3 regions of the Rosenbergiella sp. YN46 genome follow, and region 1 is predicted to be linked to each of the others. Evidence: predicted binding sites of a transcription regulator. Region 1 holds the regulator's gene; each other region holds the start of a gene.
The links. The regulator sigma-54, encoded in region 1, starts transcription at its own class of promoters, with help from an activator protein. The targets are predictions, from matches to a motif close to GTTGGCACANNTTTCGCTNT.

Region 1 (4,956 bases):
ATCACCGACCATAACGTCCGTGAAACGCTCGCCGTCTGCGAACGCGCTTATATCGTCAGCCAGGGGCACCTGATTGCCCATGGAACACCTGATGAGATCCTCAAGGACGACCAGGTGAAACGCGTGTATCTTGGGGAAGAGTTCAGACTCTGATAGGGTAAGGACTGGATGCCGCGCTCGCCACCGGGCGCGCGGTTTCATCGACACATTGACCTGAGGTAGCTTGTTCTGAATATGAAGCAAGGTTTGCAATTAAAGCTGAGCCAACAGCTTGCCATGACGCCCCAGTTGCAACAGGCAATCCGCCTGTTGCAACTCTCCACGCTGGAACTCCAGCAGGAGCTTAACCAGGCGCTGGAAAGCAACCCCCTGCTTGAACAGAGCGATCCCCTCGAAGAAGTTGCGACCAGCGAAAACGGCGACAGCGAAACGCTCGACAGCCGGGATGCCCTGGAACAGGACTCCATGCCCGAAGAGTTGCCGCTCGACGCCAGCTGGGACGAGATATACACCGCCGGTACGCCCTCAGGCACCGGCACTGACTATGTTGACGATGAGCTTCCCATCTATCAGGGGGAAACCACCCAGTCTCTTCAGGACTACCTGATGTGGCAGGTCGGACTAACGCCTTTCTCCGATACCGATATCGCTATCGCCACCTCTATTGTCGACGCTGTCGACGATACCGGTTACCTCACCGTCACGGTTCAGGACATCCTGGATGGCATGGGCGATGAAGAGGTAAGCCTGGAAGAGGTCGAGGCGGTTCTCAAACGCATTCAGCGTTTTGATCCCGTCGGCATCGCCGCTCGCGATCTGCGGGAATGCCTGCTGATCCAGCTTTCCCAGTTCGCACCGGAAACCCCACGCCTGCATGAGGCTCACCTGATTGTCAGCGATCACCTCGATCTGCTGGCTAATCATGACTTCCGCTCGCTGATGCGCGTTACACGCCTTAAAGAAGATATCCTGAAAGAAGCCGTTGGGCTGATTCAATCCCTCGACCCGCGTCCGGGCCAGTCCATTCAAACCAGCGAGCCGGAATATGTTATCCCCGACGTGCTGGTACGCAAGCACCAGGGGCGCTGGGTAGTGGAGCTTAACAGCGACAGCATTCCACGTCTGAAGATTAATCAGCAGTATGCGGCCATGGGCACCAATGCCCGTAACGACAGCGACAGCCAGTTCATCCGCAGTAATCTGCAGGAAGCAAAGTGGCTGATTAAAAGCCTGGAGAGCCGCAACGATACCCTGCTGCGCGTCAGTCGCTGTATTGTGAAACAGCAGCAGGCCTTTTTCGAGCATGGTGAGGAGCATATGAAACCGATGGTGCTGGCTGATATCGCTCAGGCCGTCGATATGCATGAATCCACTATCTCACGCGTCACCACTCAAAAATACCTCCAGAGTCCGGGGGGGATTTTTGAGCTGAAGTATTTCTTTTCCAGCCATGTGAGTACCGAGGGAGGCGGCGAAGCCTCTTCTACGGCGATCCGCGCGCTGGTGAAGAAATTAATCGCTGCGGAAAATCCCGCCAAGCCACTGAGCGACAGCAAGCTCACCGCCATGCTCTCCGAGCAGGGGATTATGGTGGCGCGCCGTACCGTCGCAAAGTACCGAGAGTCTTTATCGATCCCTCCGTCTAACCAGCGTAAACAACTGGTCTGACCCAACAGATAAGGAAGACACTATGCAGCTCAACATCACTGGACAAAACGTCGAAATCACCGATGCATTGCGTGAATTTATCAATCCTAAATTCGCCAAGCTGGAGCAGTATTTTGATCGGATCAATCAGGTCTATATTGTGTTGAAAGTGGAAAAGGTTTCCCACGTCGCGGATGCGACGCTGCACGTCAACGGCGGAGAGCTGCACGCCAGTGCGGAAGCTCAGGATATGTATGCGGCCATTGACGGCCTGGTAGACAAGCTGGCGCGGCAGTTAACCAAACATAAAGATAAACTGAAACAACACTAATTGTCCGGGCGTTTCTGTGACCCGTGCGGCTCGCCATTGCGGCGGGCCGTTCCCGCAGAAGGCTTAGGTGAAATTATGATGAACAATGATTTAGCGCTGCAACTGAGCAATGTCCTTAACCAGGAATGTACCCGAAGTGGCGTCCCGTGTCAGAGTAAGAAGCGGGCGCTGGAGATAGTCAGCGAACTGGCTGCTAAACAATTGGGACTGGCCCCCCAGATCGTGTTTGAGGCAGTTCTGACCAGGGAAAAAATGGGAAGTACCGGTATCGGAAACGGTATCGCCATTCCCCACGGCAAGCTGGAAGAAGATACTGAACGCGCCGTGGGCGTCTTTATTAAACTGGAGACCCCCATCGCCTTCGATGCTATCGATAATCAACCGGTGGATCTGCTGTTTGCACTGCTGGTTCCGGCGGATCAGACCAAAACGCATCTGCATACGCTGTCGCTGGTGGCGAAACGGCTGGCGGACAAAACCATCTGCCGCCGGCTGCGCGCAGCGCAAAGCGATGAAGAACTTTATCAGATCATCACTGAAGAAAACCCGGATGCTGAATAACAAACATTCCGGCAGGAATCACGGCTGCGCAGCGATGCAGCCGGTTAACGGGGGGAGAAACTGCACATGGTGCTGATGATTGTCAGCGGCCGCTCAGGTTCAGGGAAGTCCGTGGCACTGCGCGCGCTGGAAGACATGGGCTTTTACTGTGTCGATAATCTGCCGGTCGTGCTGCTACCGGAACTGGCCAACACGCTGGCGGAGCGCGGCATTTCAGCAGCGGTCAGTATCGACGTACGTAACATGCCGGAATCGCCGGAAATCTTCGAGCGAGCGATGAACAACCTGCCTGGCGCTTTTTCGCCGCAGCTGCTGTTCCTGGATGCCGATCGCAATACGCTGATTCGCCGTTACAGCGATACCCGCCGCCTGCACCCGCTTTCCAGTAAGAACCTGTCGCTGGAAAGCGCTATCGACAGGGAAAGCGATCTGCTGGAGCCGCTGCGCTCCCGCGCCGACCTGATTATCGATACCTCAGAGATGTCAGTGCATGAACTGGCGGAAATGCTGCGTACCCGGCTGCTGGGCAAGCGAGAGCGCGAGCTGACCATGGTCTTTGAGTCCTTCGGCTTCAAGCACGGCATTCCCATCGACGCTGATTACGTCTTCGATGTACGTTTCCTGCCGAACCCGCACTGGGATCCTAAACTTCGCCCGATGACCGGCCTGGATAAGCCCGTTGCCGCCTTCCTCGACAGGCATACCGAAGTCCACAATTTTATCTACCAGACCCGCAGCTATCTGGAACTCTGGCTGCCTATGCTGGAGACCAACAACCGCAGCTACCTGACCGTCGCCATCGGTTGTACCGGAGGCAAACACCGTTCGGTCTATGTCGCCGAACAGCTGGCGGACTATTTCCGTTCTCGCGGCAAGAACGTACAGTCGCGCCATCGAACTCTGGAAAAGCGAAAAACATGACCGTCAGACAAACCGTCGAAATCACCAACCGGCTGGGCATGCATGCCCGGCCGGCGATGAAGCTGTTCGAGCTGGTGCAAAGCTATGACGCCGAAGTGCTGCTGCGTAATGAAAGCGGCATCGAAGCTGAAGCCAGCAGCGTTATTGCCCTGTTGATGCTGGATTCCGCTCAGGGCGGCCACATCGAAATCGAAGCCAGCGGCCCCCAGGAGCAGGAAGCATTAAATGCCGTTATCGCGCTGTTTAACGCTGGTTTTGACGAAGACTAACGGACTATGCTTCTTCTGTAACGGGGCCAACCGTTAACAGCAGATTCGCAAAGCGCCGCATTTCACCGCTGGCCAACACCAGTAGCGTTCGATCGTTTTTGACGCGCTCATAGAAAGCATCGCGCTCAAGATAGCTGACCGGACAGCCCTCTGGTAGCAGCTGGCGATAAGCTGGCGCGACGGTATTCACAAAGGATTCCGGCCAGGCCATCATCATCGCCTGTTCCACATTAATCACCGCCAGCAGTTTTTCCAGAATCGCCACACTGCCAATGGTGCCCGGCGCCAGATTCAGGTAAATAACCCGGGCCTTGTCAGGCGCATGGGTGACGAAAGCATAATTGGCGTCCGCAATCAGTATCTGCGTTTTATGGCCGCATCGGGCCAGACCACTTAAAAGCGGTGGATGGATTATTACGCCTTTAATCATCTGCGTGGCTCCAGATTGTTACATTCGGTAGATACCGCCGTTGATATCAAGGGTCGCCCCGGAAATAAAACCGTCATATTCAGAGGCAAGGAATGCAATCGCTCGTGCCACATCGTCCGGATTGCCGGCCCGGCCCAGCGGGATGCCGCGAATCGTCTCCTCCGCAGAGGCCCTGGTGGTATGGCGAGCGTGAAAGCGAGTTCCCAGAATCAGCCCAGGAGCGACAGCGTTAACCCGGATGCCATATTCCCCCAGTTCCGCCGCCAGCGAACGGGTCCAGGTGAGTATCGCACCTTTAGCAGTGGAGTATACCAGCGAGCCAGCATGCCCCCCGGAACGCCCCGCCAGCGACGCCAGATTAATAATGCTGGCGCCGTCGCTGGCGATTTTCAGAAACGGCAGCGCGCTCTGAGTCACATTGAGCATGGTGGTCATATTGACGTCAATCACCGTCCGCCAGAACCCTGCGTCGATCTCCCCCAGCCACTTGCGCCCGATAATTCCCCCTACGTTGTTAATCAGAATATCGATACCATTCAGAAAATCCGCTCCCTGCCTGACGCACTGCCCGGCCTCATCGCGGCAAGTCAAATCCGCGTAGCCGTAACTGGCCTTTTGGCCCAGAGAATGCGCCAGCTCCGCCAGCGCTTTCGGCCCATCTTCACCGCTATGATAGTGCATATAGATATCGCAACCGGCATTAATCAACCGCTCTGCCGTGGCCCTGCCGATCCCCTGTTCGGCCCCTGTGATAAATGCTTTTTTACCTTTCAGATATCCCATCGTAAGTACCTCTT
Region 2 (4,956 bases), on a different contig from region 1:
CCTGTACTGACCGCATGACGGTGGTGGATGTCCGCAAGCGTAAGAGCCAGGTCGTGCCCTATAAGGAGATTGAGCGCTACGCCATCGAGCGTAAGAACTCGCCGCTGAAATAACACCGCGGCCCCGCCGTCGCGGGGCCTCTGGAGCAACCATGATTCCGTTTATTAAAAAAGTTCTGAAAACCGGCACCGCCACCACGCCTTATCCGCTGCAACCGGTAGAGGTGGATAAAAATTTCCGCGGCAAACCGCAGCACAATCCGGCCCAGTGCATCGGCTGCGCCGCCTGCGTAAACGCCTGTCCGTCCAACGCCCTGAGCGTGAACCTTAACGACGCTCAAAGCCAGCTCGACTGGCAGTTCAATCTTGGGCGCTGCATCTTCTGCGGCCGCTGCGAAGAGGTCTGCCCCACCGCCGCCATCGCGCTGACCACCGAATACGAGCTGGCGGTCTGGCGCAAAGCGGATTTTCTGCAACAGGCCAGCTTTGAGGTTTGCCGCTGCCGCAGCTGCCAGCGCCCCTGGGCGGTACAGAAGGAGATCGACTACGCCATCGCGCTGCTGAAACAGGGCGGCGACCAGCGCGCCGAACGGCATCGCGAAAGCTTCGAAACCTGCCCTGAATGCAAGCGCCAGCAGGGGCTTGCCCCTTGCGCGCTTATCGATTTAACCCGTGAAATGAAGGAGGCTATCTGATGAGCCAGCTCCTGGGCCCGCGTTCGGCTTCTGGTCAGCCACTCCCCATGACGGTGGACGAATCTATTGCCCGCATGAAGCAGTCGCTGCTAAAGAAAATTAAGCGTTCGGCTTATGTCTACCGGGTGGACTGCGGCGGCTGTAACGGCTGTGAAATTGAAATTTTCGCCACCCTTTCGCCGGTGTTCGATGCCGAACGTTTCGGCATTAAGGTGGTGCCGTCACCGCGCCATGCCGATATTCTGCTGTTTACCGGCGCCGTGACCCGCGCGATGCGCTCCCCGGCCCTGCGCGCGTGGGAATCGGCACCAGACCCAAAAATCTGCATCTCCTATGGCGCCTGCGGCAATAGCGGCGGCATCTTCCACGATCTCTACTGCGTATGGGGCGGCACCGATCAGATCGTACCGGTCGACGTCTATATTCCTGGCTGCCCGCCATCGCCCGCCGCCACGCTCTATGGTTTTGCCATGGCGTTAGGACTGCTGGAACAAAAAATCCACGCCCGGGAACCGGGCGAGTGCGACAATCAACCAGCCAGCTTGCTGCACCCGGAAATGGTACAGCCGCTGCGGGTGCGTATCGACCGGGCCGCGCGGCGCATGGCGGGCTACCGCTACGGCCGCCAGATAGCTAACGACTATATGCAGCGTCTGGCGGAGGGTGACGGCGCGCTGGCGGGCTGGCTGAATGAACAACAGGATCCGCGCCTTAATGAGATAGTCGCTGCGCTGAACGAGGTGGTCGAACGGGAGCGTATCCGATGAGCGGACGCGTTATCTTCAGCCAGCTAAATCGCAAATTCGTCGATGAAAGCGAAAATACGCCAGACCAGGCCCAGCAGGTTATCTACTACAGCCTGGCTATCGGCCATCATCTGGGCATTATCGACTGCCTGCAGGCGGCACTGACCTGCCCGCTGGAAGCGTATCCGGCATGGGTAGCCACGCTGCCCGCAGGCGAAGCACAGCGAAAAATGGCGGGCGTGACGCGCTTCGGTGAAATCGTTATCGACCAGAGCCACGTCGCGCTGCTGGCGCCCGCCTTCGACGCAGCGCTGGCCCGGCAAACCCCACAGCAGCAGGAATGGAGCCGCTCACTGCTGCGTCTGCTTAAGGCTATTCAACAGGAACCAGCGGTCTATCTGATGGTGAGGAGACAAAATGACTGATGTACTGCTGTGCGTGGGCAACTGCATGATGGGCGACGACGGCGCCGGCCCGCTGCTGGCGGAAATGTGCCAGACCAGCCCGCGCGGCGAATGGGTGGTCATTGACGGCGGCAGCGCACCGGAAAACGACATCGTCGCCATTCGTGAACTGCACCCGGAGCGGCTGCTGATAGTCGATGCCACCGATATGGGTCTGAATCCCGGCGAGATGCGCATTATCGACCCTGAGGATATCGCCGAGCTGTTTCTGATGACCACCCACAATATGCCGCTCAACTACCTGGTAGAGCAGCTACAGGGCGATGTGAAACAGGTTATCTTCGTGGGTATCCAGCCTGATATTGTGGGCTTCTGCTACCCGATGACCGAGCCGGTGCGCCACGCCGTGGAAGAGCTGCACCGCCGCCTGGAAAACTGGCAGGAACTGGGGGGCATCGCGCAACTTTAACCCGCAAGGCTACTCGCTTACGCTTTACTGGTATCACTGTTTTGCCGCCGCTGACTGCACGGCGGCCATTTCATTCAGCATGAAAATGGAGGCAATGATGCCCCGCGCCCCATTCCCACTCAATGACCCGCTCGCCGATACCATTAAGCCAGTCTGATATCGGCGTTATCTATCCGCCCTCCTGACGACTTGCCTCCCGTGACGATATCTCTTCGTCAAAAGTGTCAATGCCGCTCTCCCCTCAACAGCGGAATCAATAAAAAACCTTTAAATTCATGAAATTAAATAAATGGCACGCTTTATGCTTAAACAGGCCACGCATTGAGAAACCAGAGCCGGAGAATAAGATGAACCGCTTCATCATTGCCGATTCAGGCAAGTGTATTGGCTGCCACACCTGCGAGGTCGCCTGCGTGGTCGCTCACCAGCAGGATCAGGACTGCGCCGCCCTGACGCCGCAAACCTTCCTGCCCCGCATTCACGTAATCAAAGGGGTCAATATCTCTACGGCGACCCTGTGCCGCCAGTGTGAAGACGCCCCCTGCGCCCGGGTATGCCCCAACGGCGCCATCAGTCGGGACAACGATTTTGTCCACGTCCATCAGGAACGCTGCATTGGCTGCAAAACCTGCGTCGTGGCCTGCCCCTACGGCGCTATGGAAGTGGTGGTTCGCCCGGTGGTACGCAACAGCGGCAGCGGCCTGAATATTATGGCGGACAAGGCCGAGGCCAATAAGTGCGACCTGTGCCACCATCGTGCTGAAGGCCCCGCCTGTCTTGAAGCCTGTCCGACCAACGCCATTGTCTGTATCGATCGCAATCGCCTTGAGCAGCTTAATCTGGAAAAACGCCGCCGTGCGGCACTTGACGATATCAGCGCGCTGACGCGCTGATATTCCCTGCTTTCAACTCTTAACAGGTCTGTTATTGATGAAAAAAATCACCAGCGTTTGTCCGTACTGCGGTGCGGGCTGCAAACTGAAACTGGTTGTGGAAAACAACCGCATCACCCGCGTTGAATCGGCCAATGGCGTCACCAATCAGAATGAACTCTGTCTGAAGGGCTATTACGGCTGGGACTTCCTTAACGATACCCGGTTGCTGACCCCGCGCCTGAAACAGCCGATGATCCGCTACCGTAAAGGGGGGCCGCTGGAGCCGGTCACCTGGGACGAAGCCATCCGCTATACCGCAGAGCGCCTGAGCGACATTAAGGCGCGCTACGGCGGTCGGGCCATTATGACCACTGGATCGTCCCGGGGAACCGGCAACGAAACCAACTACGTGATGCAAAAGTTTGCCCGCGCGGTGCTTAACACCAATAACGTCGATTGCTGCGCCAGAGTTTGCCACGGCCCCTCGGTAGCCGGTCTTCAGCAGACCCTGGGCAACGGAGCGATGAGCAACGCCATCGCCGATATCGAAAATTCCCGATGCCTGCTGATTTTCGGCTATAACTGCGCCGACTCTCACCCCATCGTGGCGCGTCGGGTGCTGAAAGCTAAACAGCGCGGCGCCCGGATTATCGTCTGCGATCCACGCAAAATTGAAACGGCACGTATTGCCGATCTGCACCTGCAGCTCAACAACGGCAGCAATATGGCGCTGGTTAACGCCTTTATCCACGTACTGCTGGAAGAGGAGCTTTATGACAGCGCATGGGTGGCGCGCCATACCGAAGGGCTGGAGGCGCTGCGCGAAACGGTGAAAAACTACGCGCCGGAATCGGTGGAAGGGATTACCGGCGTGCCCGCTACGGCGATACGCCAGGCGATGCGCCTCTATTCCGCAGTCCCTTCCGCCACCGTAATGTGGGGGATGGGCGTCACCCAGTTCGCTCAGGCGGTGGATGTGGTCAAAGGGCTTTCCAGCCTGGCGCTGCTCACCGGCAACCTCGGCCGCGAACACGTGGGCGTTGGCCCGGTGCGTGGCCAGAACAACGTTCAGGGCGCCTGCGATATGGGCGTTTTGCCAGACAACTTCCCGGGTTATCAGCGGGTGGACAATCCCCGGGTACGAGAAAAATTCGCCGCCGCATGGGGAATCGATCCGGCCGTGATGGATGACAAAATCGGGGTACGTATTACCGAGGTTCCTCACCTGGCGCTGGAAGGAAAAATTAAGGCGTACTACATCATGGGGGAAGATCCGCTCCAGACCGAAGCCGATCTGGGCCTGGTGCGACGCGGCATCGAGGCCCTGGACCTGCTAATCGTGCAGGATATCTTTATGACCAAAACCGCCGAAAAAGCCGATGTGCTGCTACCCGCGACTTCCTGGGGCGAGCACGGCGGTATCTTTACCTGTGCCGATAGGGGCTTCCAGCGCTTTGAACAGGCGATAACCCCGCGCGACAACGTCCGCCGCGACTGGCAGATCATCAGCCAGATAGCCAGCGCTATGGGCTACCCGATGCGCTACGACAGTAATCAGCAGATCTGGGATGAAATGCGCGAACTCTGCCCGCTGTTCTACGGCGCCACCTGGGAGAAAATCGGCGAAATGGGGCATCTGCAGTGGCCCTGCCCGACCATGGAGCATCCCGGGACTCCGTGGCTGTACCAGGGCGGACGCTTCGATACCCCCAGCGGTAAAGGACAGCTTTATGCTGCGCCATGGCGGCCGCCCGCAGAGCAGCCCGAT
Region 3 (4,956 bases), on a different contig from region 1:
AGTCGGCAGGTGCCACGCTCTGGCGCCCCAGTAGTTTGAACAGATCCCGGTATTCCTGGAGCAGGCCAGGGCCGCGGCGGCAGTGCAGACGTGCGCGGGCAACGCGGCTCAGCCCGGCGAACAGCGGCGCCAGCGCGAACAGCGCCAGCGCCTGAATCAGGGCAAAAATCAGGGTATTCATGTTACAGACTCCGGGTAATCACAACGGCCAGCAGAATGCCCAGCTCAATCACCGCCAGGCGTCGGAACAGACCCGGCAGCGCCTGGTGTTGCCAGAGCGGTAGCAGAGGGGCCGGGTTGAGCGTACGGCGCAGGGCGAAGACTGGCCCAAAGACGCTTTTCAGCGGCGCCGCGAAGCCGTGGGCGGTAATCACCATGGCGGGTTCGTGATCGTAGCCACATACCCAGGCACTGCCGCGGCGCCGTGCGGGCAGGCGATCGCCCCGCAGCAGCAACATGATGATAAACGGCAGCAGGGGGGCGGCGATAAGCAACAGGGCGATCAGCGGCTGGGAAACCACGCTGCTGGCGGCACTGCCTGGAATGGCGATGACGGAACCCAGCAGCGGCAGCAGCCAGGGAGCCGCTACGCCGCTCGCTACGCAGCACAGCGCCAGCGTGACGACGCACAGCGTTATCAGCCAGGGAGCCGGGACGGCCCGTTCCGCCTCTGGGGTGCGCGGCGCGCCCAGAAAGGTCACGCCGTAGACCTTCGCCATACACATCACCGCCAGCGCGCCGGTGATCGCCAGCCCTACTGCCAGCAGCGGGCCGAGCAGACGCGCCAGCCACAGCGACTGTTCCCCGAGCCGGAAGAAGGACTGGTAGATTACCCATTCACCGGCAAAGCCGTTTAGCGGTGGCAGGGCGGCCATTGCCATCAGCCCTGTCAGCATGGCCAGCGAAATAGCCGGCATTCGTTTACCGATGCCGCCCAGCTTTTCAATGTCCCGGTGTCCGGTGCGAAACCAGATGGCGCCCGCTCCCAGAAACAGGGTGGTTTTAAACAGACTGTGGTTGAACAGGTGGTAGAGCCCGCCCACGATGCCCAGCGCCGCCAGCGCGGGCGCCTGCAGGGCGTAGCCGGTCAGACCTGCCCCCAGCCCCAGCAGAATAATGCCGATGTTTTCCAGCGAGTGGTAAGCCAGCAGGCGGTTAATATTGTGTTCCATCAGCGCGTAAAGTCCGCCGATAAAGGCGGTGATCATCCCCAGCACCATTACCGCAATGGCGTACCACAGCGGCGGAACCGGGCCAAGCAGAGCCAGGGTCAGCACGCCCCAGATACCGATTTTTAGCACCACGGCGGAAAACAGCGCGGCGGCAGGTGCGGATGCGCTGGCGTGGGCCTGAGGAACCCAGCCGTGCAGAGGAATAATCCCCGCCAGCAGACCGAAACCTGCCAGTCCTGTCAGCAGTGAAAAGACACCGGGCGCGTCGAGCGTCGCCAGGCGGTGCAGCGCGGCCAGATTCAGCGTGCCGTATTGCCGCCACAGCAGCAGGCAGCAGAGTACCAGCAGTAGCGTACCCAGGCGTCCCAGAACGAACCACGGCTTTCCCTGCTGCGCATTACCGGTCAGGAAGACGGCACTAAGGGCTGCGATCTCCGCGCCGACCACCAGGGTGACAAGGTTGTCCGCCGTTACCGCCAGCAGAGCACCCGCCAGCACCAGAAGCAGCAGCGGCCCGGTGACACGGGTAGTGGGATGGCGCTGCCAGCTAATGTGATACAGGCAGATAAACAGGCCGCACAGGCCGATGGTGATAAGCCAGACCGCGTTTAGCGGCGTCAGCATCAGCGTATGGCGGCCGTGAAGCAGGGCGACCGTTAGCGGCAGACCGGTCAGTGTGAGCACACCGCCGATCAGCGCGCAAAGGCAGGCCAGCGCGCCGGCGATGCCCGCGACCAGGCCGCTCAGGGTGCGATGAAAAGCCAGCGCGGTGGAAAGAATGGCGCCGGCTCCGGACAGCAGCAGCGCGTTATTCATCAGAGTCACCAGCGTCATTGTGTGTTTCTCCCATGGCTGGAAAAAGCCGACAGCGCGCCGAAATCCATGCTGATAGCCCGCTCGCGCTTACGGCGGCTGGCGTCGGCGATGTCGTCGTTGCTGACGATGCGCAGCGCTTTGGTCGGACAGGTACGGATACAGGCGGGCCCCTGTTGGTCGAAGTCGCAGAGATCGCACTTCACGGCGATGGCACGAATGCCGGGCACCCAGTCCAGAAATGAACTGACTTTGGGGGGCATAGGCGGCGCCGGAGGCGCTTTGGGGCTGTTAGCGTTGGCCGGTATATCCAGCGGGCGGCTGCCGGAAAACTCAATAGCGCCGAACGGACAGGCGATACCGCACAGCTTGCAGCTTACGCACAGGCTTTCATTAAGTTGTACTGCGCCGTTCTCCCGGTTGATGGCGTTAACCGGACACACCTGGGCGCAGGGGGCATCCTCACACTGATGGCACAGTTGGGGAGCGGACTCTTTTTGGTTCAGCATTACCTTCAGGCGCGGCATAGATTGCAGCCCCTGATGGCGATGATTCTCTGAACAGGCGGCCTCACAGGTATGGCAGCCAATGCAGAGTTTGGGATCGGCGATAACAAAACGGTTCACCCGAGCATCCTCGAAGTAGTCATTTTTGACGAAAGGGTGTCGCGGGCGTCATTTTTCGACACTCATCGACACGACGTGATTCAGGCCTGAGACGGACGTGACAGGGCCGGGGCCAGCGCCTCTACCGTCAGCGGAACGTCTTGCTGCATGGCCCGATACAGATGGTCGTAAATGCAGCTAATCCGACTCAGATAGTGTTCCAGCACCGCCTGGCGATCGGTGTTGCGAACCTGGCCGTCGAGCAGGCCGTTGCAGTCCAGGTGGCTGCTGGCGAGCGGGATATGATGCTCGCCGTCGCGGGTGCTCAGGAGGTAACGGATTTCGCGATCGTTAAAGCCGGTATCGCGCGTCACCTGCAGAATAAAGTGGTTGAAAAGCGAGAAATTCAGCCCCTCATCGGGGGAACTCTGAATTTCCAGATGCAGCGTCTGCCGGGTAGTGGTGATGGCCTGAATCAGGGTATTGCAGTAGGTGTGCCACTGCTTATGGAGCTGGCGGTTACGCTCGGCAATAAACGCCGCCTTATGACTTAATTCAGAAAGGGTCATGGATGATTTCCTGCTGATACGGATATCTTTCCATTAGCACTTTTTGTGCCAGTTTTTATCACTTTGAAAAATAATGATTTTATTTTATTTTTCCGCGTTGATGCCGTCTGGTGACATGTCATTTCGACAGCTTTCGTCACCGGAGATTCGGTCTGGATCTCCTGGTGGCATGGTTGTTGCATTAACTGGTTTGTCACGCGATAGAGTGACGAATCCGGAGGCGCACTATGCACGAAATCACGCTTTGTCAGCGCGCGCTTGAGCTGATTGAACAGCAGGCCCGCAGCCATGGTGCCCGTCGGGTGACCGGCGTCTGGCTGTCGATTGGGGCTTTTTCCTGTGTGGAACGCAGCGCGCTGGAGTTCTGCTTTGAACTGGTCTGCCGCCAAACCCTGGCCGAAGGCTGCCGGCTCAATATTGAGCAGCAGGAAGCGGAATGCTGGTGTCAACGCTGCCAGCGTTACGTCACCCTGCTAAGTAGCCGGGTAAGGCGCTGTCCTGACTGCCTGAGCGATGAATTACGCATCGTGGCGGATGACGGCCTGCAGATTAAGCGCCTGGAAATAGAGTAGGAGTTAACTATGTGTACCACCTGTGGCTGTGGAGAAGGCAATCTCCATATTGAAGGCGATAGCCATCACCATTCCCGTGCGCCCTTTGCGGCGACGCCGCGCCAGGAAATGCGAATAACGGGCGTCACTTCGACGTCGTTTCAGCCTTACCAGGCGCAAAATGGCGACCTGCATTATGGCTGCGGTGAAGCGGGTGCCCACGCGCCGGGCATGGGGCAGCGCCGTATGCTGGAGCTGGAGCTCGATGTGCTGGATAAAAACAACCGGCTGGCCCGGGAAAACCGCGCCGCCTTTGCCGCCAGCGGCCTGCTGGCGCTGAATCTGGTTTCCAGCCCTGGCTCCGGTAAAACCACGCTGCTTAGCGAAACCCTTAAACGCCTGAAGGGCCAGGTTCCCTGCGCTGTGATTGAAGGCGATCAGCAGACCCTGAATGACGCTGAACGCATTCGCGCTACGGGCACTCCGGCAATTCAGGTCAATACCGGTAAGGGGTGCCATCTGGATGCGCAGATGATTCAGACCGCCAGTCGCCGTCTGCCCCTTCTGTCTGGCGGCATTCTGTTTATTGAGAATGTGGGTAATCTGGTCTGCCCCGCCAGTTTTGATCTGGGCGAGCGCCATAAGGTAGCGGTGCTGTCAGTGACTGAAGGGGAAGACAAACCGCTTAAATATCCGCATATGTTTGCCGCCGCTTCGCTGATGCTGCTGAATAAGGTCGATCTGCTGCCCTGGCTCAACTTCGATATGGCGGCCTGTATCGCCAGCGCTCGTCAGGTGAATCCGGAGATCGAGATTCTGCCGATCTCGGCTACCACCGGCGAAGGAATGGATGCCTGGCTCGCCTGGCTGGAGGCGCAGCGATGTGCATAGGGGTTCCGGGGCAAATTCGCGCTATTCCGTCGCCCCAGGGCGCACTGGTCGAGGTCTGCGGCATTCAGCGCCAGGTGGATCTAACTTTGGTGGGGGCGCAGGACGAAGCGGGCCAGTCCCGGGTAGGGCAGTGGGTACTGGTGCACGTCGGGTTCGCCATGAGCGTCATTGACGAACGTGAGGCGCTCGACACTCTGGAAGCGCTACAAAATATGTTTGAGGTGGAGCCGGATGTCGGCCCGTTGCTGTATGGCGAGGAGGTGCGCTGATGCGTTTTGTCGATGAATATCGCGCCCCGGAGCGGGTGATGCAACTGATTGAGCAGCTTAACGCGCGTGCCCGGCATCTGCCGCAT

Region 2: hydN (electron transport protein HydN) is a predicted target of sigma-54. The motif match lies at 2,602-2,621, and genes of this name have one in related genera.
Region 3: hypA (hydrogenase maturation nickel metallochaperone HypA) is a predicted target of sigma-54. The motif match lies at 3,323-3,342, and genes of this name have one in related genera.

The regions. Positions count from the first base shown of each region.
Region 1 is NZ_JAZHEE010000004.1:66,272-71,227, reverse strand. Features, by position in the region: gene lptB (LPS export ABC transporter ATP-binding protein) at 1-153, shown strand, start outside; gene rpoN (RNA polymerase factor sigma-54) at 235-1,668, shown strand; gene hpf (ribosome hibernation promoting factor) at 1,691-1,978, shown strand; gene ptsN (PTS IIA-like nitrogen regulatory protein PtsN) at 2,054-2,539, shown strand; gene rapZ (RNase adapter RapZ) at 2,606-3,460, shown strand; gene npr (PTS phosphocarrier protein NPr) at 3,457-3,729, shown strand; gene V3W49_RS05095 (RbsD/FucU domain-containing protein) at 3,734-4,159, opposite strand; gene V3W49_RS05090 (SDR family NAD(P)-dependent oxidoreductase) at 4,178-4,942, opposite strand.
Region 2 is NZ_JAZHEE010000030.1:13,031-17,986, forward strand. Features, by position in the region: gene V3W49_RS17530 (hydrogenase large subunit) at 1-113, shown strand, start outside; gene V3W49_RS17535 (formate hydrogenlyase complex iron-sulfur subunit) at 152-694, shown strand; gene V3W49_RS17540 (NADH-quinone oxidoreductase subunit B family protein) at 694-1,461, shown strand; gene V3W49_RS17545 (formate hydrogenlyase maturation HycH family protein) at 1,458-1,865, shown strand; gene hycI (hydrogenase maturation peptidase HycI) at 1,858-2,313, shown strand; gene hydN (electron transport protein HydN) at 2,661-3,206, shown strand; gene fdhF (formate dehydrogenase subunit alpha) at 3,244-4,956, shown strand, end outside.
Region 3 is NZ_JAZHEE010000030.1:5,714-10,669, reverse strand. Features, by position in the region: gene V3W49_RS17525 (respiratory chain complex I subunit 1 family protein) at 1-181, opposite strand, end outside; gene hycC (formate hydrogenlyase subunit 3) at 183-2,006, opposite strand; gene V3W49_RS17515 (4Fe-4S dicluster domain-containing protein) at 2,003-2,611, opposite strand; gene V3W49_RS17510 (formate hydrogenlyase regulator HycA) at 2,692-3,159, opposite strand; gene hypA (hydrogenase maturation nickel metallochaperone HypA) at 3,387-3,731, shown strand; gene hypB (hydrogenase nickel incorporation protein HypB) at 3,741-4,601, shown strand; gene V3W49_RS17495 (HypC/HybG/HupF family hydrogenase formation chaperone) at 4,592-4,870, shown strand; gene hypD (hydrogenase formation protein HypD) at 4,870-4,956, shown strand, end outside.